One region of the Butyrivibrio sp. WCE2006 genome, then DNA from elsewhere that is predicted to be linked to it. Evidence: predicted binding sites of a transcription regulator. Region 1 holds the regulator's gene; the other holds the start of a gene.
The links. Region 1 encodes Rex, which represses fermentation and respiration genes when NADH is low (regulators of the CRP and FNR family bind a similar motif). Its sites were predicted from a motif close to ATTGTTAANTANTTAACAAT; they were not measured.
Positions count from the first base shown of each region.

Region 2: a site for Rex is predicted at 4,059-4,078, ahead of fucO (lactaldehyde reductase). Genes of this name have one in related genera too.

Region 1 covers NZ_JNKH01000012.1:51,203-64,059, forward strand. The annotation lists gene T501_RS09810 (MBOAT family O-acyltransferase) at 1-309, shown strand, start outside; gene T501_RS09815 (hypothetical protein) at 424-1,506, shown strand; gene T501_RS09820 (glycoside hydrolase family 3 protein) at 1,632-3,827, shown strand; gene bglX (beta-glucosidase BglX) at 3,925-6,189, shown strand; gene T501_RS09830 (ABC-F family ATP-binding cassette domain-containing protein) at 6,351-8,348, shown strand; gene T501_RS09835 (hypothetical protein) at 8,439-8,774, opposite strand; gene T501_RS09840 (redox-sensing transcriptional repressor Rex) at 9,168-9,812, shown strand; gene T501_RS09845 (coiled-coil domain-containing protein) at 9,839-10,528, shown strand; gene T501_RS09850 (NAD(P)H-hydrate dehydratase) at 10,500-12,161, shown strand; gene alr (alanine racemase) at 12,161-12,857, shown strand, end outside.
Region 2 covers NZ_JNKH01000019.1:38,962-51,818, forward strand. The annotation lists gene T501_RS12455 (hypothetical protein) at 1-558, shown strand, start outside; gene T501_RS12460 (CidA/LrgA family protein) at 707-1,084, shown strand; gene T501_RS12465 (LrgB family protein) at 1,084-1,776, shown strand; gene T501_RS12470 (hypothetical protein) at 1,803-2,696, opposite strand; gene fucO (lactaldehyde reductase) at 2,879-4,027, opposite strand; gene T501_RS12480 (TetR/AcrR family transcriptional regulator) at 4,183-4,740, opposite strand; gene T501_RS12485 (endo-1,4-beta-xylanase) at 4,999-6,393, shown strand; gene T501_RS12490 (lysozyme inhibitor LprI family protein) at 6,511-8,391, opposite strand; gene T501_RS12495 (pyruvate kinase) at 8,464-9,459, opposite strand; gene T501_RS12500 (hypothetical protein) at 9,892-10,356, opposite strand; gene T501_RS12505 (patatin-like phospholipase family protein) at 10,644-11,507, opposite strand; gene T501_RS12510 (glycoside hydrolase family 127 protein) at 11,699-12,857, opposite strand, start outside.

The DNA of each region.
Region 1 (12,857 bases):
TTTGATTATATAAAAGCTATGTTTATCCGGGATGGAAAAGGGCTTAGTGCAGGACTTGCAGTAGAAGAAGGCCTGATGCTGGGGTTGTCTTCCATTGAATGGTTTGTGGCAGCTGTATCAATAATGCTGCTTAGTGTGTTTGATTTTTGGGCCTATAGGAGTAATGAGATTCCGCCTGAACTTATGAGTAAGCGGTGGGGTGATATTTCAAGAGGCATCGCATTTGCTTTATTTGCGCTTATAATTCTTATCTTTGGCAGATACGGCGCAGGTGAGGAGATCAGAAGTTTTGTTTATGCCCAGTTCTAAAGCTTATCTATATGAAAAATAGATGAATTTTCGAGGAATATAGTATTTATTGTTGAATATAATCGAATATTGGATCTGTGAGAAATTCAATATTCGATACGAAGGAGATTGTAAATGAAGCGATTAATCGCGTGCCTGTTAAGCGTGATAATTTTTGTTTCATGCTTTAATATAGCTGATAATATTCTGCGCACAAAAACAGAGGCGGGAGTGACACAGATGCGTGCTCTCTATGACCAGCCCAAAAACACGATAGATGTGGTTTTTCTTGGTTCAAGTCATGTACACTGCGGAATAAATACCGCAAAGCTTTTTGAGGATTACGGAATTGCAGGATACGACCTTTCCTCTGCAGAGCAGTCCCTGTGGGTTTCGTATCATTATCTCAAGGAAATATGTAAATACCAGAAGCCCAAGGTTGTAGTTCTTGATTTTTTCAGCGCTGCGGCATTTATGGAGGATTATAAATATCATTATGAATTCCTTAGTGACAGTCTGTACGGGATGAGGCTTTCAGCTAATAAACTGCAGCTGATGGCTGCTGCCTTTGATAATAAGAAGGAGCTGTGGAATATGTATTTTCCTTCTTTCTTTGGCTATCACGACAGGTACAATAATCTTGATAAAAAGGATTTTGATGAGGCCTTTGGAAAGGACTTAAGTTCATATAAAGGCTTTGTTCCGCATTTTCATAATGTGGAGATGACAGATCCTGTGATTGAAACTGATGAGTGCAAACCGCCTTTACAAAAATCAGAAAAGTATCTTGATAAAATAATCGAGTATACAAAGCAGAATGATATGAAGCTTTATATCACTATGGTGCCTTATGTCCTAAACCAGGAGCAGCAACAGGGTATGAAGCAGGAGGAGACAGCACGCTATAACTGGCTTGAAAAGTATGTTGATGAGCTCAACCAAAATGGCGATGATCATGTTTGTTTTGACTATGTATTCAAGCATCCTGATGATATAGGAATTGACTACACAAGCGGAAGAGATATTTCTGATGGCAATTCACATCTAAATTACAATGGAAGTAACAGATATTCCGCCTATCTTGGGAACACTCTGAGGAATCTTTACGGGTCAGAGCTTCTGCCTGATCACAGAGGGGATTCTGCTTATGATTCATATTTAAGCCATATAAAGAATATTGAGGAACAGGTAAGAAATGCCGAATTTGAAGTCAGGTGAGCATTTGCTTAATTGATTTGGAATATAAAAATACATCTGCTATTTTCAGAATACTCTTTTTCATTTGTACTATGTGTGTGGTATTATTAATACATTGGGTACAACATTAAGGAGGCAAAAAGGGTATGGCAGATTTTAAAATCGTCAAAAATGTTGAAGGACCGTCTTTAGGAACATGTAGTGCTCCGATAATCGAAAAAGACGGTCTTTTTTTTAAGGATTTAGAACGGACAGGTGAACTTGTTCCCTATGAGGACTGGAGACTTTCTCCGGAGGAAAGGGCAAAGGACCTTGCAGGAAGACTTAGCGTGGAAGAGATAGCAGGTCTTATGATGTATAGTGCTCACCAGCTTGTGCCTGCAATTTCAGGGGGCTGGTACGGAGCTACTTACAGAGGAGGCAAGACTTTTGATGAAAGCGGCGCTGATGAGTGGGAACTCACTGACCAGCAGAAGAAATTCCTGACAGAGGATCATGTGAGATACGTACTTGCCATGGTGCTTAAAAACGGTGAGGTAGCTGCTAAATGGAATAATGAGATGCAGGCACTCTGTGAGGAGATGCCCCATGGAATTCCTGTTAATACAAGTACTGATCCAAGGCACGGAGCAGGCAGTGCATCTGCCGAGTTTAGAACAGAAGCGAAGGATACCAGCAAATGGCCTTTGGGACTTGGTCTTGCAGCAACCTTTGATCCTGATCTTGTTAAGAAGTTTGCTAAAACTGCTGCAAAGGAATACAGAGCACTTGGCATAACAACTGAACTTGGTCCTCAGATTGACCTTGGAACAGAACCCAGATGGATGAGAGTTTCAGATACATATGGGCAGAGCAGTAAGCTTGTTACTGAATATGCAAAGGCTTATTGTGAAGGTCTTCAGAATGGTGATGGAGACAGCTGGGGAAATGGAAGCGTTGCTGCTATGGTAAAGCACTGGCCGGGCGGCGGTCCTTGTGAATCAGGAAGAGATGCTCATTATGCTTTTGGAAAATATGCAGTATATCCGGGCAAGAATTTTGAGGAGCATTTAAAGCCGTTTATTGAAGGTGCATTCAAACTTGAAGGTACAGGTAAGGCTTCAGCCGTTATGCCATATTACACAGTCAGCTTTGGCATCGACCCTTCAGGCAAAAATGTAGGTAACAGCTACAGCAAATACATAATAGGTGACCTTCTCAGAGATAAGTACGGATTTGACGGTGTTGTATGTACCGATTGGGGAATTACAGGGGATCCTTCGGATAAGCTTGATTCCTTTGGCTCAAGATGCTACGGAACAGAGGATTTATCTGAGGCTGAGAGACATCTTTGCATCATTGAAAACGGTGTGGATCAGTTTGGCGGTAACAATTATATAAAGCCTATTCTTGAAGCATATCGCATTGGATGTGAAAGACACGGCGAAGAAAAAATGAGAAAGCGTTTCGAGGAAAGTGCAAGAAGACTTCTGCTTAACAGCTTCCGCTGCGGACTTTTTGAGAATCCGTATCTTGATCCGAATGAGAGTAAAAATATTCTTGGCTGTGATGAATATGTAGAGAGCGGCTTTAATGCTCAGCTTAAGAGTATTGTCATGGTTAAAAACAATGGTGTTCTTCCCATAAAGGGAAAGAAAAAGGTTTATATTCCCGGAAGAACAATTGAAGCTCATAAGGGATTTTTGAGAAACATGGTGGATGCTGTTTCACTCCCGGGAGCAAATCAAAAGGATGTTGAGAAATTTTTTGAATTCACCGAAAATCCCGAGGGAGCAGATTTTGCAATATGCTTTATAGAAAGTCCTATAAGTGACGGATATACGGAGGAGACCGGATACAGACCGGTAACTCTTCAATACAGAAGCTATACTGCAGATAATGCCAGAGAGGTCAGCATTGCAGGCGGCGATTTTAGAGAGGAATCCGATAACAGATCTTATAAAGGAAAATCCAATAAAGCAGCAAATGAGCATGACCTTGATATAGTTATTAAGACCAAAGAGCAGATGAAGGATAAGCCTGTTATAGTGTCAATTCGCATGAATAATCCAAGTATTGTTGCGGAATTCGAGCCCTATGCGGATGCAATACTTGTTAATTTCGGTGTTGAGACAAAGGCTGTTCTTTCAATTGTAAATGGTGATTCTGAACCATCTGCAATGCTTCCTGTCCAGCTTCCAAAGGATATGGACACAATAGAGAAGCATTGTGAAGACGTTCCTTTTGATTATGAGCCATATAAAGACTCTGAGGGCAATTCCTATGACTTTGGCTTTGGACTCAACTGGAGCGGCGTTATCAGGGATGAGAGATGGGACAGATATGTCAAAGACAGGAAATAATGAGAAACAGACTTATAAAGTAAATAGCAAAAAACAGTAGCTGTTTATATATAAAAAATCTTTATATGAAGTATTTTAAAGTTATGAGGAGTTAAATATGACACGAGAAAACTTAGAAGCATTACTTAAAGACATGTCACTTGAAGAAAAAATCATGCAGTTGGTGCAGGTTCCGGGCTGGACCTTTGAAAAGAATGCAGCTGTAACAGGTATAGCTGATAATCCGGCTACAGAGAAGGCAACCAGACTTGCAGGCAGTACTCTTGGTGTTTATGGAGCAGATAAGGTAAAGGCAATACAGGATGAATATATAAAAAATCATCCGCATCATATTCCTATGCTGTTTATGCTTGATGTAATTCACGGACATGACACTGTTTTTCCCTGCCCGCTTGCTCAGGGTGCAACCTTTGAACCCGAGGTTTCAAGAAAGGGAGCAGAGGTACAGGCAAAAGAAGCAGCAGCTGACGGAATACATGTAACCTTTTCACCCATGGTTGATCTTGTAAGAGATGCAAGATGGGGCAGAGTTGTCGAATCAACCGGTGAAGATGCTTATCTTAATGGAGAAATGGCTTCTGCTATGGTAAAGGGCTATCAGGGAGATTCTATTGCTGATAAGGACCATGTAGCAGCCTGTGTAAAGCATTTTGCAGCCTATGGTGCAGCTGAAGCAGGACGTGACTACAATAACTGCGAATTATCAGAGTATGCATTAAGAGATCAGTATCTCAAAGGATACAACAAGGCTATTGATGCCGGTGCAAGACTGGTGATGACATCCTTTAATACATTAAATGGAATTCCTTCATCAGGAAATAAGTGGCTTATGCGCGATATTTTACGCAAGGAGATGGGCTTTGACGGTGTTCTTATTTCTGACTGGGGCGCTATCAGTGAGATGACTTCATGGGGTATCGCAGAGGATCTGAAAGAGGCTGCAAAGCTCGCCATGGAGGCAGGCGTGGACATCGATATGTGTACCGAAAGTTATGGCGCTAATCTTGAAGAGCTGATAGCAAAGGGTGATATTGATGTGAAGCTTTTGGATGAAGCTGTTCTCAGAGTTCTTGATCTTAAAAATGATCTTGGACTTTTTGAAGATCCATATCACGGTGCATCAAAGGAAAAGCATGATGAGATCGCATATTCTGCAGAAAGCAGAGAGATTGCAAGGGATGCTGTAAGAAAATCCCTGGTACTTCTTGAGAACAGGGAGGAAGCACTTCCTATTAAGGAAAAGAAGGTAGCTCTTATAGGTCCTTATGCAGTTGAGAAGAATTTGCAGAGCTCCTGGGCTTTGGCAACTGACCCTGAGAAAAATGTAACCCTCATGGAGGCTGCAGGAGAAGATGAAAATGTAAGACTTTATCTTGGATTGAATCAGGATAAGGACATTGCAGATGGTCAAAAGACTGTAGTAAGGGTTGCAAAAGGAAGTACCCTTTTGGATAACGATACTGTTTTGGGTGTAAATACCTATCATAATGATAATTTTGAGGAAGAGAACGAGAGACTTTACAATGAAGCCATGGAGGTTGCACAGTGGGCTGATACTGTTATTCTTTGCCTGGGTGAAGATTTCGGACAGTCAGGTGAATCCACAAGCCGCGCAGAAATACTGCTTCCTGACATCCAGATGGAGCTTTTCTATGGAATCAGAAAAAATGCGAAGAAGCTGGTAACTCTGGTATTTACAGGAAGACCTCTTGATCTTGAGCATATTCCGGATTTATCTGATGCTACCATGATCTGCTGGAGACCGGGCACAGAAGGCGGACACGGAATATGGGATGTACTTTCAGGAAAGTTTTCACCTTCAGGCAAGCTTCCTATGAGCTTCCCCTGGAGCGTTGGACAGGAGCCTATATACTACAACTCATTTGTTACAGGAAGACCCAAGCCTGAAGAGGGACCTTCAAACTTTACAACCAGATATCTTGATTGCCCCAATGAGGCAAGATATCCCTTTGGATATGGACTTACATACGCAGAGTTTGAAATATCAGACGTAGAGCTTGATAAGACCACACTTAAGAAGAACTCAGGGGTAAATGAAAAGGATAAGATCATCGCATCAGTAAGGATTGCCAATACAGGTCTTGTGCCTGCAACTCAGACTATGCAGCTGTACATAAGAGATCTTGCCGGAAGCAGAGTTCGTCCTGTCATGGAACTCAAGGGATTCAAGAAAGTAAGACTTCTTCCCGGTGAGGAAAAACAGGTTTGCTTTGAAATCTGTGAGGAAATGCTCAGATTCTGGACCATTGAGAATAAGACAGACAGTGAATGCGGCAAATTTAAAGTATATATTGGAGTGGATTCAGCGACTGAAAACGAAGCAGAATTTGTTCTTGAATAACAGAGGAAAAAAATCCTTTAATTTGGAATGGATTTTGATTTTGTTTTGGTGATGAGCACTGAAATATTGTTTAATATTTGCTCAATATATTTATTCGTGATAATCTAATGTGTGCCCGATGATTGTATGCGGGCACACTTTTATATTAATGGAGCATTGTAATGATTTTAAATTGTCATGATCTTTCAAAGTCATTTGACGGAAAAGATGTATTAAAAGGTGTTTCTTTTCATATTGAAGATAATGAGAAGGCTGCTATTGTCGGAATCAATGGTGCCGGGAAGACCACACTTATAAGAATGCTTATTGGAGAACTGACGCCGGACACCGGAACGGTTACTCTTTCCAAGGATACAACTGTTGGATACCTTGCGCAGAGTCAGAATATCGATAGTGCGCACAGTATATATGAAGAGCTGCGCGAAATGAAACGGGATGTTATAGATCTTGAAAAAGAGATTCGCAAGGCTGAACAGCAGATGGATGTCCTGAGGGGAGATGATCTTGACAGGTTGATGGAGCGCTATGCTCAGATGAGCCATGATTTTCAGCTGAAAAATGGTTATGCCTGGGAGAGCGAGGTTATCGGAGTAGCAAAGGGCCTGGGCTTCACGGAAGAAGAGTTTGATAAGAGAATTTCCACACTTTCAGGCGGGCAGAAGACCAGAGTAGCACTTGGTAAGCTCTTGCTGAAAAGTCCTGATCTGATCATTCTTGATGAGCCCACAAACCATCTTGACATGAATTCAATAAAATGGCTTGAAGGCTATTTAATGAATTATAAGGGAGCCGTTCTTATAGTTTCCCATGACAGATATTTCCTTGACAGGATTGCTCAGAAAGTGATTGAGATAGATCAAACCAGCGCAGAGGTTTATCTTGGGAATTATACTGATTATGCCAAAAAGCGTGAACAGATAAGGGCTGCGAAGCTGAAGGCTTATTTGAACCAGCAGGCTGAGATCAAGCATCAGGAAGAGGTTATTGATAAGCTCAAACAGTTTAACAGGGAAAAGAGCATTAAGAGAGCGGAGAGCCGCGAGAAAATGCTCGATAAGATAGAGCGCCTTGAAAAGCCTTCTGAAATCAGGGACGATATGAGAATTACTCTGACACCTTCATGTGTCAGCGGCAATGATGTTATGCATGTTGATTCCATAGCCAAAGCGTTTGGTAATGAGAAGCTTTTTGAGAATATCAGCTTCGATATCAAACGTGGTGAGAAGGTTGCCATAATAGGAGATAACGGAACTGGTAAGACCACCATGCTTAAAATAATAAACGGCATGGAATCTCTTGATGCCGGTGAGATCATCCTTGGTGTTAAGGTTCACATAGGTTATTACGATCAGGAACATCAGGTATTGCATGATGAGAAGACTCTGTTTGAAGAGTTGTCAGACGCATATCCAAACATGAATAATACTGAGATCAGAAATACTCTGGCAGCATTTCTGTTTACAGGTGATGATGTATTTAAGAGAATCGGTGATCTCTCAGGTGGTGAGAAGGGAAGAGTTTCACTTGCAAAGCTTATGCTTTCCGATGCCAATTTCCTTATCCTGGATGAGCCTACAAACCACCTTGATATCACAAGTAAAGAGATACTTGAGGATGCCATCAGCGGTTATGAGGGAACTGTACTTTATGTAAGTCATGACCGTTATTTTATAAATAAAACTGCCACCAGAATTCTTGATCTTACTCACGGCAAAATGATCAATTATATAGGTAATTACGATTATTATTTGGCTCACTGTGATGAGCAGACAGAGAGAGTTCTTTCAGAAAACCGTGATACTGTTGTGGCAAAGAAAGGCATTGGAATGGATTCCTCGGCAGCTGCAGCAGGCACATCCTTTGGAAAACTCGCCGGAAGTTCCGCCTCCCAGAGCCAGGCAGATAACAGCAAGGGAGCGGCTGACTGGAAGGCACAAAAGGAAGAAGCTGCAAAGAAACGTAAGCTTGAAGCTGCCTTAAAAAAATGCGAAGAAGAAATAGCAAAGCTTGAAGAGAGAAACGAAAAGATAAATGAAGAGCTTTTGGATACGGCTGTAGCAACAGACCTTGCAAAAGTCCGTAAGCTTTCTGATGAGCTTTCAGCCCATGAGGAAAGGCTCAATACGCTTTATGATGAGTGGGCCAAGCTCAGCGAATAAAAATAATTGAAAATACCCCGTGCAGTGTGCACGGGGTATTACTCTTCTGATGTATTACTTATATAAGCTAAATTATTAAATTAGTAATTTTCAAGCAAAAGCATCAAATGAGCTACCGGCTTGAGCATAGGCATAACCTGCCATGTCACGTCCATAGCCAACAGTAGTGTTGCCAAATTTTGAAGCTATCTGGTTAAATTGTTTATTAACCTTCATTGCTTCTTCTTTTCCGTCGGAGCTTGCAATTTCACCAACCTTTACTTCCTGGGCATTTGGATAGACCACAGGAGGCACGGTGGCGATATCGCCCACAGCCTTATGTTTGTCGTAGACATCTGAAACAGGTGCCTTATTTGAGATGGCCATATTCATAGGCTGTGCCTGGTATACATTGTATCCGCCTAATCCGCCAATTGACATTCCCATTCCTATTACCTCTGTTAATTTGCTTTACACAAGGAACTTTAAAAAACGCCATAAGAAGCTAGGTTCATTATAGCGTTTAATTCGAAAGAATCTATAAAATCCTTATTAAAGAAAAGCGAAATGTGGCGTTTTATGAAAGTTAGTTTTACCAGTATACATCTGAGATGAAAGTTATTTTCAATCATCTAAAATAAAAATTAAATCTTATTGCGTATGCAATTTCTTACATTGACTAAATTTTAACAGATAGTATAATTATAATATCCGAATTTTCAGAGCTATATATATATATGATGCAATGGTTAAGATACTTATCATGCAAGAATTAATCTGATTTTCCATGCAATCATTATGAAATTACAAACAATTCGGAGAACAGAATATGGAGGAATCATGGCGAGAAAAGAAATTTCTCAGGCTGTTATAAGCAGACTCCCAAGGTATTTCAGATATCTTGGAGAACTTAAGGATCAGGGAATTACACGTATTTCATCCCAGGAATTAAGCGATATCATGAAGGTGACAGCTTCGCAGATCAGACAGGATTTTAATAACTTTGGGGGCTTTGGCCAGCAGGGTTATGGATATAATGTGGAATATCTCTATGTGGAGATTGGTAAGATTTTAGGACTTGGAAGAGAACATACGTTGATTATCATTGGTGCCGGACATTTAGGTCAGGCACTTTCAGGCTACAACAATTTTTTCAACAGAGGATTTATTTTTAAAGGTGCGTTTGATCTTAATCCCGAGCTTCATGGGAAGAAGATACGTGACATCGAGATCCGCCCTGTTGAGGAGATTGAGGACTTTGTAAGAACGAACAAGATTGAGATTGCAGTGCTGACTATTCCTAAGGATCAGGCTGTGCCGATGGCTGACAAGCTTGTTAAGTGCGGAATAAAAGCTATATGGAATTTTGCTCATGTTGACTTAGAGCTTCCGCCTTATGTTCAGGTGGAAAATGTTCATTTGTCGGATTCACTTATGAAGTTGTCCTATAGTATAGACAGATATGAGAATTCCCACAAACGGTAAGTGTTGTTAAAACGTGAGGACATGCTATGTCAAAAGACGACAAAAACTATTCTGATGCCCTCGTTGGGAAGGATGTTCCTATTCTTTTCGAGGATGAAAAATGGCAACAGCTTTTTGCATTAAGCCCGAAAACCGCTAAGATAAAGGGTATTGAAGCTGAGCTTATTAAGCTTGTGGCTAAACAGGAAAAGACCAGAGAAAAAATTAAGGATGTAAAGCGCCTTAAGAAAAAACTTTTAGGTGAAATTGTCGTTTTGAGGGATGATGCCGATAAAAATCCCAAACAGCTAAAAAAGATTGAGGCTGAGATTGATGACCATAAGCGTCTTATCAATGAATGTAATGAAAAAATTGAGGAGTGCGAGGATGAGATGCTTGGGCTTCCCAGGGAAATCTATCAGAAAAACTATGACCTTATGGTAGAGACCATGGATCTTTTTTATAAGAGGATCCATGACAACACAATCGAGATTACTGCCATCGATGATTGGATCTCTCAAGTCAGGGTTCAACTTAAAAAGAATGTTATTAGAATGCAGGAAAAGGAAATCGAGAATTTCAGTGTTTATTCGTACATGCACAATATCTTCGGACCGGAGGTTATAGACCTCTTTGATCTGAAATATGATCCTGAGAGACGGCATCCTATGCTTAAGCCGGGAATGAAGGAACGTGATGGGATAATATATGACGATGATAAATTTACCGATAATTGATCGAAATTCAAAATATGTTGTAAGTGCCGCCGAAATGAAAAGATGTGACAATGCTACGATTGAACACTTTGGTATTCCGCAGGATGTTCTGATGGAGAGGGCGGCACTTTCTATATGCAAATATGTAAAACGCGCACTCCCACAAGGCGGAAGAGTGTTGATTTTTGCAGGCAGTGGGAATAACGGTGGGGACGGCATTGCTGCTGCCAGGATTTTGCAGCAGGATAACATTCCGGTAAAGATCATTCTGGTAAATCATAAGCTCAATGAGAAAAGTTCCAAAAGGACAAAAGCCTGCGAACAGCAACTAAAAATAGCCCTGACCTATGGTGTGGATGTCTCCGATTTTGATATAGCAGGGATTAATTCTGAGATCAAGAATAGTGCTGTTATAGTTGACGCCATGCTCGGAATCGGATGTTCAAGGGATTTAGAAGGAGATTACAGATCTGCTGTATGTGAGATTAATTATGCCAGGGAGGATTTTGATGAAAAAGCCCCTCACGTGATATCGGCGGATATTCCCACCGGAATAAATTCTGATACAGGGCATGTCCAGGGAGAAGCAATCCAGGCTGATGAGACTGTGACATTCAGTTTTCTGAAACTGGGTATGGCTTTTTATCCCGGTGCAGCTCATGCCGGGGAAATCCATATCGTCAACGTCGGAATCACGGAGGATGGCTTTCTTAATGACTTCCCACGATTTAAATATGTTGATATTCCCGATATCTCGCAGATAGCAAAGCTTATTCTTCCTAAGAGGAATCCTGCAGGGAACAAAGGCTCCTTTGGAAAAGTTCTGGTAGCAGCCGGAAGTAAGAGGATTAGCGGAGCCTGCATAATGGCTGCAGAGAGCTGTTTGCGCAGCGGTGCCGGAATGGTACGTGTGTTTACGGAAGAAACTAATTTATCAGCCGTACAGACGCTTCTTCCTGAAGCTATGACTGATATTTATTCCGAAAAGGATTTTGAGAGTGAGAATGAACTTGATATTGAAAGAGTAAAGGATACTCTAATAAAGGCCATAGACTGGGCTGGTGCAATTGTCTGCGGACCAGGTATCGGTAAAGGAAAAGCCGGAAAAGAAATATTAAGGTTCATTCTTGAAAATGCAAAGCTGCCATTGGTTTTAGATGCTGATGCCCTGAATATTATTTCTGAGGATAGCGGAATCAGAAAACTTTTATCAGAATACAGTGCGGACAAAATACTTACTCCGCACCTTGCTGAGTTTTCAAGACTTGTTGGTAAAAACATACATGATTGCAGGCCCTGCGTTATAGAAGAAAGCGTAAGACTTGCAAAAGAATTTCATGCGAGTATTATATGTAAGGATGCACGAAGTGTCATTACCGATGGAGAAAGATTTTTTATTAATCTTAGCGGGAATGATGGAATGGCTACTGCAGGAAGTGGAGATGTACTTGCAGGGCTTCTTGGTGCGCTGGTTATTTCCGGTTTTTCAGGAACTCTGGAGGGGGCTGTTGCAGGGGCGTATTTGCATGGAATTGCAGGAGACATGGCTGCTATCAGAAACGGAAGGCAGGGGATGACTGCAAGAGACATTTCCGGAAGTCTTAGAGATATTTTTTCCGGACAAGAAATATTTAAAAAAGAGGCAAATCAGTAATGCTGGATGAATTTTCAAGAGTATATGCAAAGGTAGATTTGGATGCGATTTCTCAAAATGTAGAGAACATGTATAATTCGCTTCCCAGAAACACAAAAATGTTGGCGGTTGTAAAAACTGACGGATATGGCTATGGTGCGGTTCCTATAGCTAGAATGCTTCAAAAGGACGCTTATATCTGGGGATTTGCTACTGCAACTGCAGAAGAGGCTTTTGAACTAAGAGAAGCCGGTGTAAGCAAACCAATCCTGGTTTTGGGATACACATTTCCTTATGCTTACGAAAGAATGCTAAGAGAGAATATAAGGCCTTCTGTTTTCAGATATGACATGATAAATCACCTTGCGGAAAGAGTGAAAAAGAGAAGAGCGCAGGGAGGAAACGAGACATTCCACGTGCATGTTGCTGTGGACTGTGGAATGAGCAGAATCGGTGTCAGACCGGATGCAAACGGAGAGAATTTTATAAAAACAGTTCTTCAGACTGAAGGATTAGAGCTTGAAGGAATATTTACACATTTTGCCAGAGCAGATGAGGCTGATCTTTCAGATGCCCATGCAAGATTTAAAGAGTTTAGCGACTTCGTTACTAAAGTAGAAGCAGATAATGATTACAAGATTCCTATTGTCCATTGTTCCAACAGTGCCAGTATCATAGATATGCCACAGGCACATATGGATATGGTAAGATGCGGAG
Region 2 (12,857 bases), on a different contig from region 1:
ATTCTTCTTATGTTAATACCGATATCTGCCTGCAAAAGCAACGCTGATAAATCACTAATCTCAAAATCAGTCGCTGTTCAATCAGCCCCTTCTGTAAAGCAGGTTTTAGAGGAACAGACAAGTCAGAGCACTGCCGCTTCAACCAATGAAAAATCTGAAAATGAAAATAATACAAATGCGACTAACGAAGATAACACAGAATCAGTTGAACTCAAGCCGGATCCTTCAGTGGATGTTGATATTACAGTATTATCTGCAACTATGGTCTACTCTGAAGTTTATCAAATGATGTATTATCCTGAGAACTATATTGGAAAAACCATTAAAATGGACGGTCTTTATGATCATTATCATGATGATAACAGCGGAAATGATTATTACGCATGCATAATCCAGGATGCAACAGCCTGCTGCGCCCAAGGCATCGAATTCCAGTTGTCCGATGGTAATTATCCGGCAGATACCGAGGATTTTGTAACAGTCATTGGAACCTTTAAGACCTACGAAGAGAATGGAACAACCTACTGCACACTTGCAGATGCAAAATTAGTCAGATAATTGACTAAATACATAGTAGTTTCAGTAATTAATATTCAAAAAATCCTCTATAAAAATAGATTGAGCACGTTTAAATATTACCGACTTGATTCTTAATTCTATTCTTGTATAATGTGTGGGATATTTTTATATATAGAGGTAAAAATCAATGAAGTACTTAAAGCAGTTTTTATTAATCCTTTTAGTTTCCCTAGTGGGAGAAATTCTTAAAGCAATCCTTCCACTTCCGATACCTTCAAGCATCTATGGAATGGTTCTTATGTTTGTTTTACTCCTCACTGGAATAATCAAACTGGATCAGGTTAAGGAGACCGGAAAATTCCTCATCGAAATAATGCCGGTCATGTTCATCCCCGCCGGTGTAGGGCTGATGTCATCATGGAACGTACTCCAGCCTGTTCTTGTTCCTGTATCAATTATTACTGTTATCACAATCTTTACAGTAATGGCTGCAACCGGATCTGTTTCACAGATTATTATCCATAAGGATCAGAATGATCATAAAGATCTGAAGGAGGCAGCGTAATGACAGAATTTATGCAAAACAGCGCCTATGCTGGTGTTACGATCAGCCTTGCTTCCTACGGATTAGGTGTATGGTTAAAAAAGAAATTTGGGTTCGGATTTTTCAATCCTTTACTTATATCAATAATAGTAACTATTCTGTTTTTATTTACATGTGGAATTGACTACGACACATATAACGAGGGAGCAAAGTATCTAAGCTGGCTTCTTACCCCTGCCACGGTATGCCTCGCCATCCCCTTGTATGAGGAATGGGAACTTCTTAAAAATAACGCTAAGGCTGTCATTTTGGGCATCACATCCGGCGTCCTTACAAGCCTTGTCACTGTATTTGTTTTAGCAAAGCTCATGGGACTTTCCCATAAAAGCTACGTTACACTTCTTCCCAAGTCCATCACAACAGCCATAGGAATGGGTGTATCAGAAGAGCTGGGCGGATATGTGACTATCACTGTTGCGGTCATCGTTATCACCGGAGTTCTTGGAAATATTTTGGGAGAGTTTATTTGCAAAATATTCAGAATCCATGAGCCAATTTCAAAAGGTCTCGCACTTGGAACTGCAGCACATGCGATTGGAACTGCAAAGGCAATGGAAATCGGAGAAATTGAAGGTGCCATGAGTTCACTGTCAATCGCCGTTGCCGGTATTCTTACTGTAATATTCGCAACAGTATTTGCAGGGCTTATATAATCTCATATACAAACCTGATTCTTCTATTAAAACAGATCCAGCATACTGTCCAGATATATTTCTTCCCTGACAGACAGGACGTATTCAGGTTTTGTCATATAGTAGAGCAAAAACTCTAAAACCATGGCACTTCCGAGGCTTCGTCCTTCTATTTTAAAGTTATCAAATCCCATAGGAGCATAGATGTTTTTTATATCATCTACTCCTATGAAACCCGGATTTTTCATGGCCTCTGAAAATCTATAACCATTTTGGGCACCGGGTGACTTACAGATATGATCTTCGCAATCTTCCCCAAGATTTTTTCTGCTGACATTTTCATAGCATTTTTTTCTTTCAGTGCATCCATATGGACAACATTCATTGCATAGAAATTCCACCTTATGCTTTTGTATTTCATTTAAAACCTGCAATCTGTCATACTTTTTATTGAGTCTGAAATCCGGCACAACAAATCTGAAATCCTCACGATTTAATTCTTTTTCAAATTCATCAAAATCCGTGAGAACCTTCGTTGTTGATGAAACAAAGTACAATTCTGGATATTTTTCTTTAATATATTCCATCAGTATATCTGAACAAATAATTACTCCATTCTCAGTTTCACCGGAATTTTCAAATAATTCGCATAACAGGTTACACTTTTTATCAGATAAATGATCTTCCCGAAGAAGAGAATTGCTGAAAGTAAGCCTTGCAGATATATTGTATTCCTTCATCAGTGCTGCAACATTCTCAGGCTTTTCATCTCCATATCCTACTCTGCCGCCTCCCCAGAGGCAGTCATCCGGTGCTCCATATATTGATCCTATATCGCACCAATCGTAGAAATATTCCCTATGTTCACGAAAGAGCTTAAGAAAAATCCTATAAAGCTCATAAAATTCAAATAGTCCCGGCAGATGATAATATATTCGCATTTTTACACCTTTATTTTGTATTTATAATTATTCTGAATTGGTCCAGAATACCATTATAGCAAGCCCGGCCACCCCAGAAAATACCCGGGACTTGTATGGTAAGCTCATGAAACCTTTGTTCAAAAAAAGATGCCAGGATATTATAATCCTGACACCTTTAATAATTTCAAAATAATTTTCGATTATGCCATAAGCATTCTGAACATTTCGATAACCTGTTCTTTTGTAGCTTCACGGGGATTTCCGGGATAGCATGCGTCATTAAGAGCATCCGTAGCAAGCTGATCCAAATCCTCTTCCTTGATCTTATCAAGAGTCTTCGGAATACCTACATCCTCAGAAAGCTTCTTAACTGCTGCTATAGCAGCATCACGGTATTCTTCCTGTGACATATTATCCACACCTTCTACGCCCATAGCTCTTGCAACTTCACGTAATCTCTCACCTGTGTATTCACGGTTGAATTCCATGGAAATAGGAAGGAACATAGCACATGCAACTCCGTGAGGAGTATCATAATGAGCTGAAAGTGTATGAGCCATAGCATGGTCAATTCCAAGACCTACATTTGAGAATCCCATCCCGGCAATGTACTGACCAAGAGCCATGCCCTCACGTCCTTCCTTCTTATTCTCTACTGCATCACGCAGATTCTTTGAAATAAGACGGATAGCTTCGAGATGGAACATATCTGTCATCTCCCATGCAGCCTTAGTTGTATAACCTTCAATTGCATGAGTAAGCGCATCCATACCAGTTGCTGCAGTAAGGCCCTTGGGCATTGAAGCCATCATCTCAGGATCAACAACTGCAACTATAGGCATATCGTGTGTATCAACGCATACGAACTTTCTCTCCTTTTCAACATCAGTGATTACATAATTGATAGTAACCTCAGCTGCTGTACCTGCTGTAGTAGGAACCGCAATAATAGGCACGCAGGGATTCTTTGTATCTGCAACACCTTCAAGGGAACGAACATCAGCAAACTCAGGATTGGTTATGATGATACCTATTGCCTTGGATGTATCCATAGAAGATCCACCACCGATTGCTACGATGCAATCAGCATCTGACTTCTTGAAAGCCTCAACACCATTCGTTACATTTTCAATAGTAGGATTGGGTTTAATATCTGAATAAATCTCGTAAGGAATATTAGCCTTATCAAGTAATTCTGTAACCTTGCCTGTAACACCAAACTTGATGAGATCCGGGTCAGAAGCTACAAATGCCTTCTTGAAACCATGTGCATTGATCTCATTAACTACTTCCTGGATTGCACCAGCACCATGATAGGATGTTGGATTAAGAGAAATTCTGTTAGCCATTATTATTCACTCCTTTTTGCTAAATCATTTATGTGTTAATTCGTTAACACACCCCATATTTAATATTCTATCATCAGGCCAACTACAAATATAAGTTACAAATAGATACATGTGTAACATTAATCAAAATTTCCCAAAGCCACAGTTTTAGCGGACTATTCAACTAATCCTATACTCTTAAACAACGTGTGTAACGTCCCCGGCATGGCATCTATCATTAAATCCGCCAGTTCCTCTTCTTTTTCCTTCATACCTTTCATGAGCCATTGAACTGTCATATAAATTGATGACTGGCAATACATTTCTAGAAGCTTTCTTGTATGCTTATCAAGATTTTCGCCAGTCTTTTTACGGATCAGATCACAATAAAATTCATATATCATTATGAAGTCATGCTCTTTTAGATTATTCTGATCATCACCTTTAAAACCCGCTGTGAAAAACAGTCTCTCCTGCTTGATATATTCAAACTTTTTAATCAGCCCTTCACGAATGGTCTCTCCACTTCCCATCTCCTTGAAGGATTGCTCCAGCAGGCGATCAAAATACCAGTTAATCAAATCGTATTTATCTATGAAATTACGGTAAAAGCTCTGTCTTGAAACTCCACATTCCTCCACAATCTGTTTAACTGTGATATTTTCCACAGTAGTGGTTTTCATGCATATTTTCATAGCTTCTGCCAGCTTATATTTAATATCTGACTTTTTCATTTATACTATCGTGTCCTTTTTTATAATTGCCACCCACCAGTAATATCGCCCAAGGCTCTATAGTTAGCGGCAGATATATCTATTATATCGATATTAGCAGTCTGATGTCACCTTTATATCATGAGTAATTTCCCATGATTCCTGTTGTGATTTAGCAACATTATATATGTGAATCACAAATAATGATTAGATTGGTCTTTATATAACGTCTATACTATCAACAGAATGGAGAAAATCATAAAGGGGAGGTATATTTTCATGATCATGAGAAAGAAAACATTGATAGCACTGGCTTTAACTATGGGGCTTTTAGCCGGTTGCGGAAACAGCAATACAAATGCTGCAAGCGCTGAAAGTAGCTCATCCGCATCGGCTCAATCAGCATCTACTATAGAGAATACCGGAGTTCCGGGTAGTTCTGAAGCAGAAAGCGATGCGGCAAACAACGATGTAGCAGATGACATCGAAGAGGCTATTGATGCATCAGATGACAACGATGCTTCAGATAGTAATGGTTCGTCTGAAAATGATGAGTCCTCGGATGAACAACCGAAAGAAACAATTGAAGATTCATTAAATGCGGCTTCACTGAAGGATTTATATGCAGATAATTTCATGCTTGGAGTCGGCATTAATGGAAGTACTCTGGAAAATCAGACTCTTAATCTTCCGGAATACATGGAACTGTCTAAAAAGCATTTTAATAGCTGCACTATGACGAACCTTATGAAAAGCGGCTACATACTTGATCAGCAAGGATCCATTGAGAGCCTGAAAACAGGTGATGGAACTCCTGCTCTTTTCTTTGGTTCAATTGATCCTACTCTTGAATGGTGCAAAGAAAATGGTATGAAGATGCGCGGCCACACGCTTGTATGGCACACTCAGGCACCTGGATGGTTCTTCAGAGAAGGTTACACAGATGATGGCGAATATGTAGATAAGGATACCATGCTCATGCGCATGGAGAGCTATATCAAGCAGCTCATAACACATGTTCAGGAGGAATATCCGGGCGTAATCTATTGCTGGGATGTTGTAAACGAGGCTGTTGAACCTGACAGCTATGACCCTGAAAGTGATTTCATGTGCAGAACCAAATGCGGTGAGGATCCAAATCCCTGGTATGATACCATAGGTCCTGATTATGTGGAGGCAGCTTTTACCTATGCCAGAAAATATGCCGACAGTGACGTTAAGCTCTTTTACAATGACTACAATACCTATCAGCCGGTTAAAACAAATGCCATTTATACACTTTGTGAATCACTTAAGGAAAAAGGTCTTATTGATGGCATTGGAATGCAGGGCTATTGGGGAATTGATTATCCTTCTGATCAGATGATTGAAACTGCTATACGAAAGTTTGCCGAACTTGGACTTGAAATTCACATCACTGAACTTTCTATCGGGGTCGATGAAGAAACAGATGAACAGTTTGAGAAACAGGGTAAAAGATACGGTGATGTGTTCTCACTTCTTTTATCACTTGATGATGAAAATGGCGGACCTGCCAATATCACAAGTGTTACACTATTTGGTCTTATTGACCATTACAGAGAGGGAGACACTACAAATACCCGAATCTTCTATAGTGACTACTCTCCCAAACCTGCTTTCCACAAAATTGAAGATCTTATGAAAAATAATTGAATACTGTTACAGAAAGAGAGGCTGCAGATTTACAGCCTCTCTTTTACTTAATTTCAATCCTTTTAGAATCTATTAGGAAAATCTTATTTTCCCCGTTAAATACAAAAATCCAAACAGTTATTCAGCAAGATAATCCCTGGCATTAAACTTTTCTCCGGTCATCTGCTCCTCATCAATTATTCCCGGTACTAACTCTGTGACATATGTATCCCCGGTAGTTGGATTGACATAATAACGGGTCTGGGCTGCTGTATACGAGCGATACAGTACAACTATCTCTCCTTCTTCGTTTGTTGAAACATCCCAGTACTCTGTGTATCCTTCCTTGTTAGGTTCAGTTGTAAAATTCGGATTATTTGATTTACAGTAGTTTATTACAGCATTATATGCCTGATCCTCTGAAATTTTATTCTCTGTATTTTCAGCTTCATTATCAGATACCTTAACGGCTTTATCTTCTGTATCTACATCCTTATAGCTTTCTTCAACTTCTGAAGGAATTACAAAATCCTCACCTCTTACATTAGCAAGAACAGACGCCAGATAATAAACTCGCTTTCTAGTATATGACCAGGCCATTCCGTTTTCGAGTTGAGGCTGAAGGCTTCCTCCTTCTGCTTCTTTTCCGGCCGCTTTAACCGCCGCCTCTTTTCTATTTATCCAGGCTCTTTGATCTGAAAGAAGCTCTTCCTTCTTCTCAGGAGCTACTTCCTCCATAAGGTTGTTCCATATAGAATTAAGCTCCTTATCCCATAGATCATACATCTCACCTGTAGTGATATTAAGCTCAACCTGAGGCATTGCGCCCCAATCAAGATTCTCATATTCCTGATGCTTTGCTTCAGTCATTGCAATTTCACTTTGCACTGTTCCATCATCAACAATTTGAGCTGGCTCATTTTTTTTCTGTGCTTCATTCTCAGTATCCTTTGATTTAGTATCGGCATCAGTCGAATCTATATTTTCAAAAGAGGGACCCATCGCATTTTTTATATCATCAGTAATCCCTATTGATTTGAGCTTGTCTTCTTTTGCTTGCTCATATTCATCCATGGAAACAATATTATAATCCTTGAAGCAATCCATGATTTTCTTATATTCACTGTCCGTATAGAGATCCTGAACATCCATCTTTTCATAAGAATCTTTATCAAATACTTCGTAAGTATAATAATCAAAGTCAGTGTTTACATCCTGAGATTGCTCAAGTCTTAAGGAATACGTGCCTATCGTTCCGTTAAGAGATGATATATCATAGTCATCATGGTTCTTAAAATCAGCAAAACTGTCAAAATCAAGCTCCTGCTCCTCGTAATATCCAAATTTGCATACTCCGTCAGAATCAATGTATGACATATGTGAACAGTGGTTAGAAGCTCCATTGCTGCCATCACCGGATATAACTCCATTGTTATTTATTTCGGTAAAACTTCGCGACCATATAACAAACCCGTATATGAGCTGAGCTTTTCCATCCATTTCCTTGAATATCAAAGTAACCTCACTCTCAGGTTCGACAAATGGTCCGACAAATCTAAGGGCAAGTTCAGGTACATTATCTGCACCGCAATCAAGGTACGCAAACTCAGTAGCTGTCACATCTCCTTCAGAAAAATAATTATTCTCATCATGTACAATCTCATTTAACTTCTCCACCAATTCAGATATTGTGTATTCCTCATTGGCAGGAATAAGTCCTAATACCTCATCTATATAGGCATCATCTGATTTACCCATAACGTTATCGGTATAGTATTTAAGGCTTATTTTTCCATTCCCTGAAACCACATCGTTAAGAGCACCCTTTTCGTTGCTTACTCCCTCTTCCGTACTATCACTGGCAGTTTCTTTTGAAGTGGTTTCCTCTGCTGAATTTGCAGCGTTTTCCTCAGACTTTGCCTCAAACAGGTTCTCTGAACTACTTTGTGCAGGTGGCGTACACCCGGCTATGAGAATACAAATCCCCAAATTCATAAGAAATAATTTTGACTTTTTCAACTATCTACCCTCCTAATAAACATAACTTATAAAAATTATAAAATACGTTGTCTAACAAATGTCCATCAAATCTTAATACTTCCTTAAATTAACTGATTGCAGTGCTTCTTGTGAAGTATTATACAGATATTTGATAACTTCTACAGGATTTTCCCCTATTGCAGTCTCTCCCGTTACCATCACAGATGCAGCTCCGTCAAGAACAGCATTATAAATATCACTTACTTCAGCCCTGGTCGGGACTGCACTCTTTTCCATTGATGCAAGCATTTGTGTTACTACCATGAAAGGCTTTTTATTATCGTTACATACCTTTGAAATCTCTTTTTGTACGCGAGGAAGCTCCCATAGAGGCATACTGTTACCCAGATCACCTCTGGCAATTATTATCTCATCACATAAATCCATAAAATCTGTAATATTCCGGATTCCCAGTCTATTCTCTATCTTTCCATAAATCCTAAGGTCACTGCATCCACAAGTTTCAAGCGCATCCTTCACCTGCAAAAGGTCGGCCCTGCTTCTTACAAAAGGCTGCATTATTCCGGTTACCCCAAGCCCTTTGGCAATTTTTAAATTCTCCATGTCATCATCGGTAATTGCCGGAAGAATAATGTCCTTTCCTTTTATCAGTATGCTCTTTCTTTGAGTAAGTCTGCCGCCGCGCTGCACCTTCATTTCGGCGCAGCCCTCTGATATTGAAGTTACTATCCCCATTATCTTTCCATCATCTAACAGAATCTCATCATTTTCCTGCATACCGGCAATTACTTTATCACTTAGCGGTATTCCCTCTTTACCAAGTTGTATCAGATCATCCTCTTCTAAGCTGATCTCGCCTTCAAATCTCCCTATTCTTAGCTCTGGCCCCTGCATATCAATGAGAATAAGCGGAACAATCCCGATATCTTTTGCAGCATCATGAATCCTATCTATGCTCTCAATGCAATCTGACAACATGACATGTGACAGATTGATTCTGATTCCGGTCATACCGTATGCAAACATATCCTTTAAAATTATTCTGCTATTACAGGCTGGTCCCAATGTACCAAATACATTAATCATTTCATTCGCCTTCTTAAATATAATATATTTTATATTTATTTAATTTATCTTATTTTCAAAAAATCATGTCATAAACAGCCCCATTATCCTAAGCCCACGGGAATATATAAACAAAACTTATTGGTGTAATGCTCCTTGTAGCAGCTGTCCCTCTTATTATAGCAATTATCTTGCAGGATCCGCTAACGGACTTAAAGAAATTGCTAATAAGCTGAACGAAGAAATGAAATTCTTTAAGTCATAACCTGAACCTGTTACGTTTTCATCATTTGTCGATGAACTATATATCCAAAAAGTCGTTCCGGTTATCACACATTCCGGAACGACTTTTTCTTGCCATTTGCCTATTAGACATTACAGCTTATTACTGATTTAATCTACCAACATATATATCAGTTTAAACTCTCTGCCATACTATTTATGAAAAACCGATTATTTTACCATTTCCATCAGTTTTTCTGCTTCATCACCTTTCTCAAGCTTATCTTTTGCAGCCTGAGCCATCTTATCCTTCATTACAGCCTGCATGATGAGCCCCTGATCTTTAGATGAAAACATACCAATGCTCATCAGAAGTTCATCAACATTTTCCCTGTTCACAAGAAGACTTCCACCCTTTGATAGCTTCACACGAATGCAGTTACTTTCATTAGAGCAGTCCCCCAGTTCTAATGTATTATTTTCTTTATTGCAGACAAATGTTGCCCTATTGTATTGAATTATTCCATCTTTGCCAGCCAGGTCAAAATACTCGCATGGTCTGTTGTCCTTCACATATTCCTGTGCAGCATTGTTAAACATTTCAAGAAATGTAGATTTGGATCGCATATTTTCACTTGGCTTCAGACTATGGGTATAAATATGTCCCTGACCTGTTAGTTCCTTTATTTTGTTCATATACATCGAAACACCTCCATACTTAAACAAACAGCTGCACTAGGCAAGGCTTGGCTAAGCCTCCACAAGAGGACTTGCTCAAACAAAAAGCCAGACCCTGGCGGAATCATTCCACCAACGTCCGGCAATCCATTGCTATATGTATATCGGAAAATTCCAAATAAAATTAATAGTCTCAATCAAAAAATAATCATTTTTGCATTTTGGGCTTTAAATCTTATTGGACTCATGTATAAAAACGTTATAAACAAACTATTCTGATTCTTCATTACCTGTTTTCTCCAGGCTTACCCCTTTAAAAAATTGATAACCTCCTGAAGCCGCTTTTTACCTTCTATGCGGCCTACCTGATAAACCCACTCAAGCTCTGATGGATCATTTTCTGTACGGCTGATTCCAAGCGGTTCCGGTGGACGGATCACAAGACATTGTCCACTATTTTCCCTATCCATGATTTCTTCCATCTGATGATTGTAAATCTTAGGGCGCCTAATCATAGCTTCAGCAACTTTAGGGTATTTTCTCAGAAGCATCTTTATCAAAGCAGAATTGTGATGATTTTTCTTCTGATATCCTTTGGGCTGTGTCAATATAATTACATTTCGGTTATATCCGAGCTTCTCCATGTGTCTGAAAGGAACAGGATCTGTTATGCCACCATCAAGATATAATCTCCCATCAATCTTCACAGGTCTTGATACAAATGGCATGGATGCCGAAGCCCGCATCCACTCTATGTCTTTTGCTCTTCCATCAAGACAATTGTGAAAAGCGATTCTTCCGGTTGCTACATCCGTCGCTCCCACATGGAATTCCATTGGGCTGTTTTCAAAAGTTTCACGATCAAAAATATCCAGTTTTTCCGGTACAGTATGATAACAGAACTCAACACCATACAAATCCCCGGTTTTAATTAGCGATCTTATGCTGCAATATCTGGAATCCCTGCCATACTTTTTGTTGTATCTGATTGTTCGGCCTATCTGATGAGATTTATAGTTACATCCAAAAATCGCACCTGCTGATATTCCAGCTGCCCCATCAAACTCGATGCCGTTTTCCATGAAAACATCAGTGACTCCGGCGGTAAACATTCCACGCATAGCACCGCCTTCCATTATAAGGCCTTTCTTAATAGTTTCTTTTTCCATACTTTCCCTCTTATTTTTGCAAGCAATAACATTTTAATCGTTTTAATATTATCTCCCATTTTATTGAAACTCCGCCAAAATTACAAATGTGAAAGTGCACAAAATCCATATACTCATCGAAACGTAAATGCTCTGCTCAAAAAAATAACGAGTCTTATCTTCATAAGACCCGCCGTAAACTAACTGCATCATTAAACAATATGGTTAATTTCCTTAATCCATACGATCATTTCACGATTATGCTGCCGATTCCCCCAGTAAGCATAAGGAATTGCAGTCAGTTTTACTTTATCGAAATGAGGACTCCTTTTCCCATATAGAGTTCTGCTATCCCATCCTTCTTCACTCAATTTGAAGCCATCGAAGGATAGTTTAGCACTTCCTCCAAATGTACTTGTATCGAATTCTTCGCCAATTTCCACATCAGATTTGATAAATACAGAAGCAAGATTCTCAAAATTATCCTGTTCCTCCAGACAGTATACAAGAGGTCCTTTCATGATTGCGACTTTACCGCTATCAGCACGTACCAACGGATTTGCATGAACAAATGATGCCTTCATATCAAATTTCATAGTAACAGTATAGCTTTTTCCCTTTAAAGTTAGCGGAATATATCCATGACTTATCTCATATTCAGCTCCATCTATATCCATATTATCAGCCTTCATGCCTACAACACAGTTTTCAGCATAATATGGCACGCGAATATATATTTCCCCTGCTAATTCGTCATTCTCATCAATTGATTCTATCTGAATCTTCACATCTCCTTCCCATGGAATCCTGCTGTCTATGCGTATGATCACAGGCTTATCGCATATTGTTGCCTTTGTTTCAGAGGAGATAAAAAGATTGATATCTATTCCATCCTCTCTGCTGCAAAATATATACTGCCCCAGGGAAGCAAGGGTTCTTGCTATATTGGGCGGACAGCATGCTACTCCAAACCACTTTTGCCTCTCGCTTTTTACATGGGCTCTGGATGTATGTTCCATACATGCATCCGGCCATACTTCCAATGGATTAACATAGAAAAATCCCTTACCATCCATTGCAATACCAGATAAAACAGTATTATAAAGCGCTCTCTCTACATCATCAAAATATGTTGCATCATGTGTGAGCTCTGCCATCCTTTTTCCGAACATTGCAAGACCTATAGATGCACAGGATTCCGAATAATTACAGTCATTGGGTAAATCATAATCCGTGGTGAATCGCTCCAGAAAGCCTGAGGAACCAATGCTTCCTGTTATATACATTCTTTTGTGAACTATGTTATCCCACAGATTTATGCAGCATTCAGTAAGCTCATCATCCCCATATTCAGCCGCCAGATCAGCCATT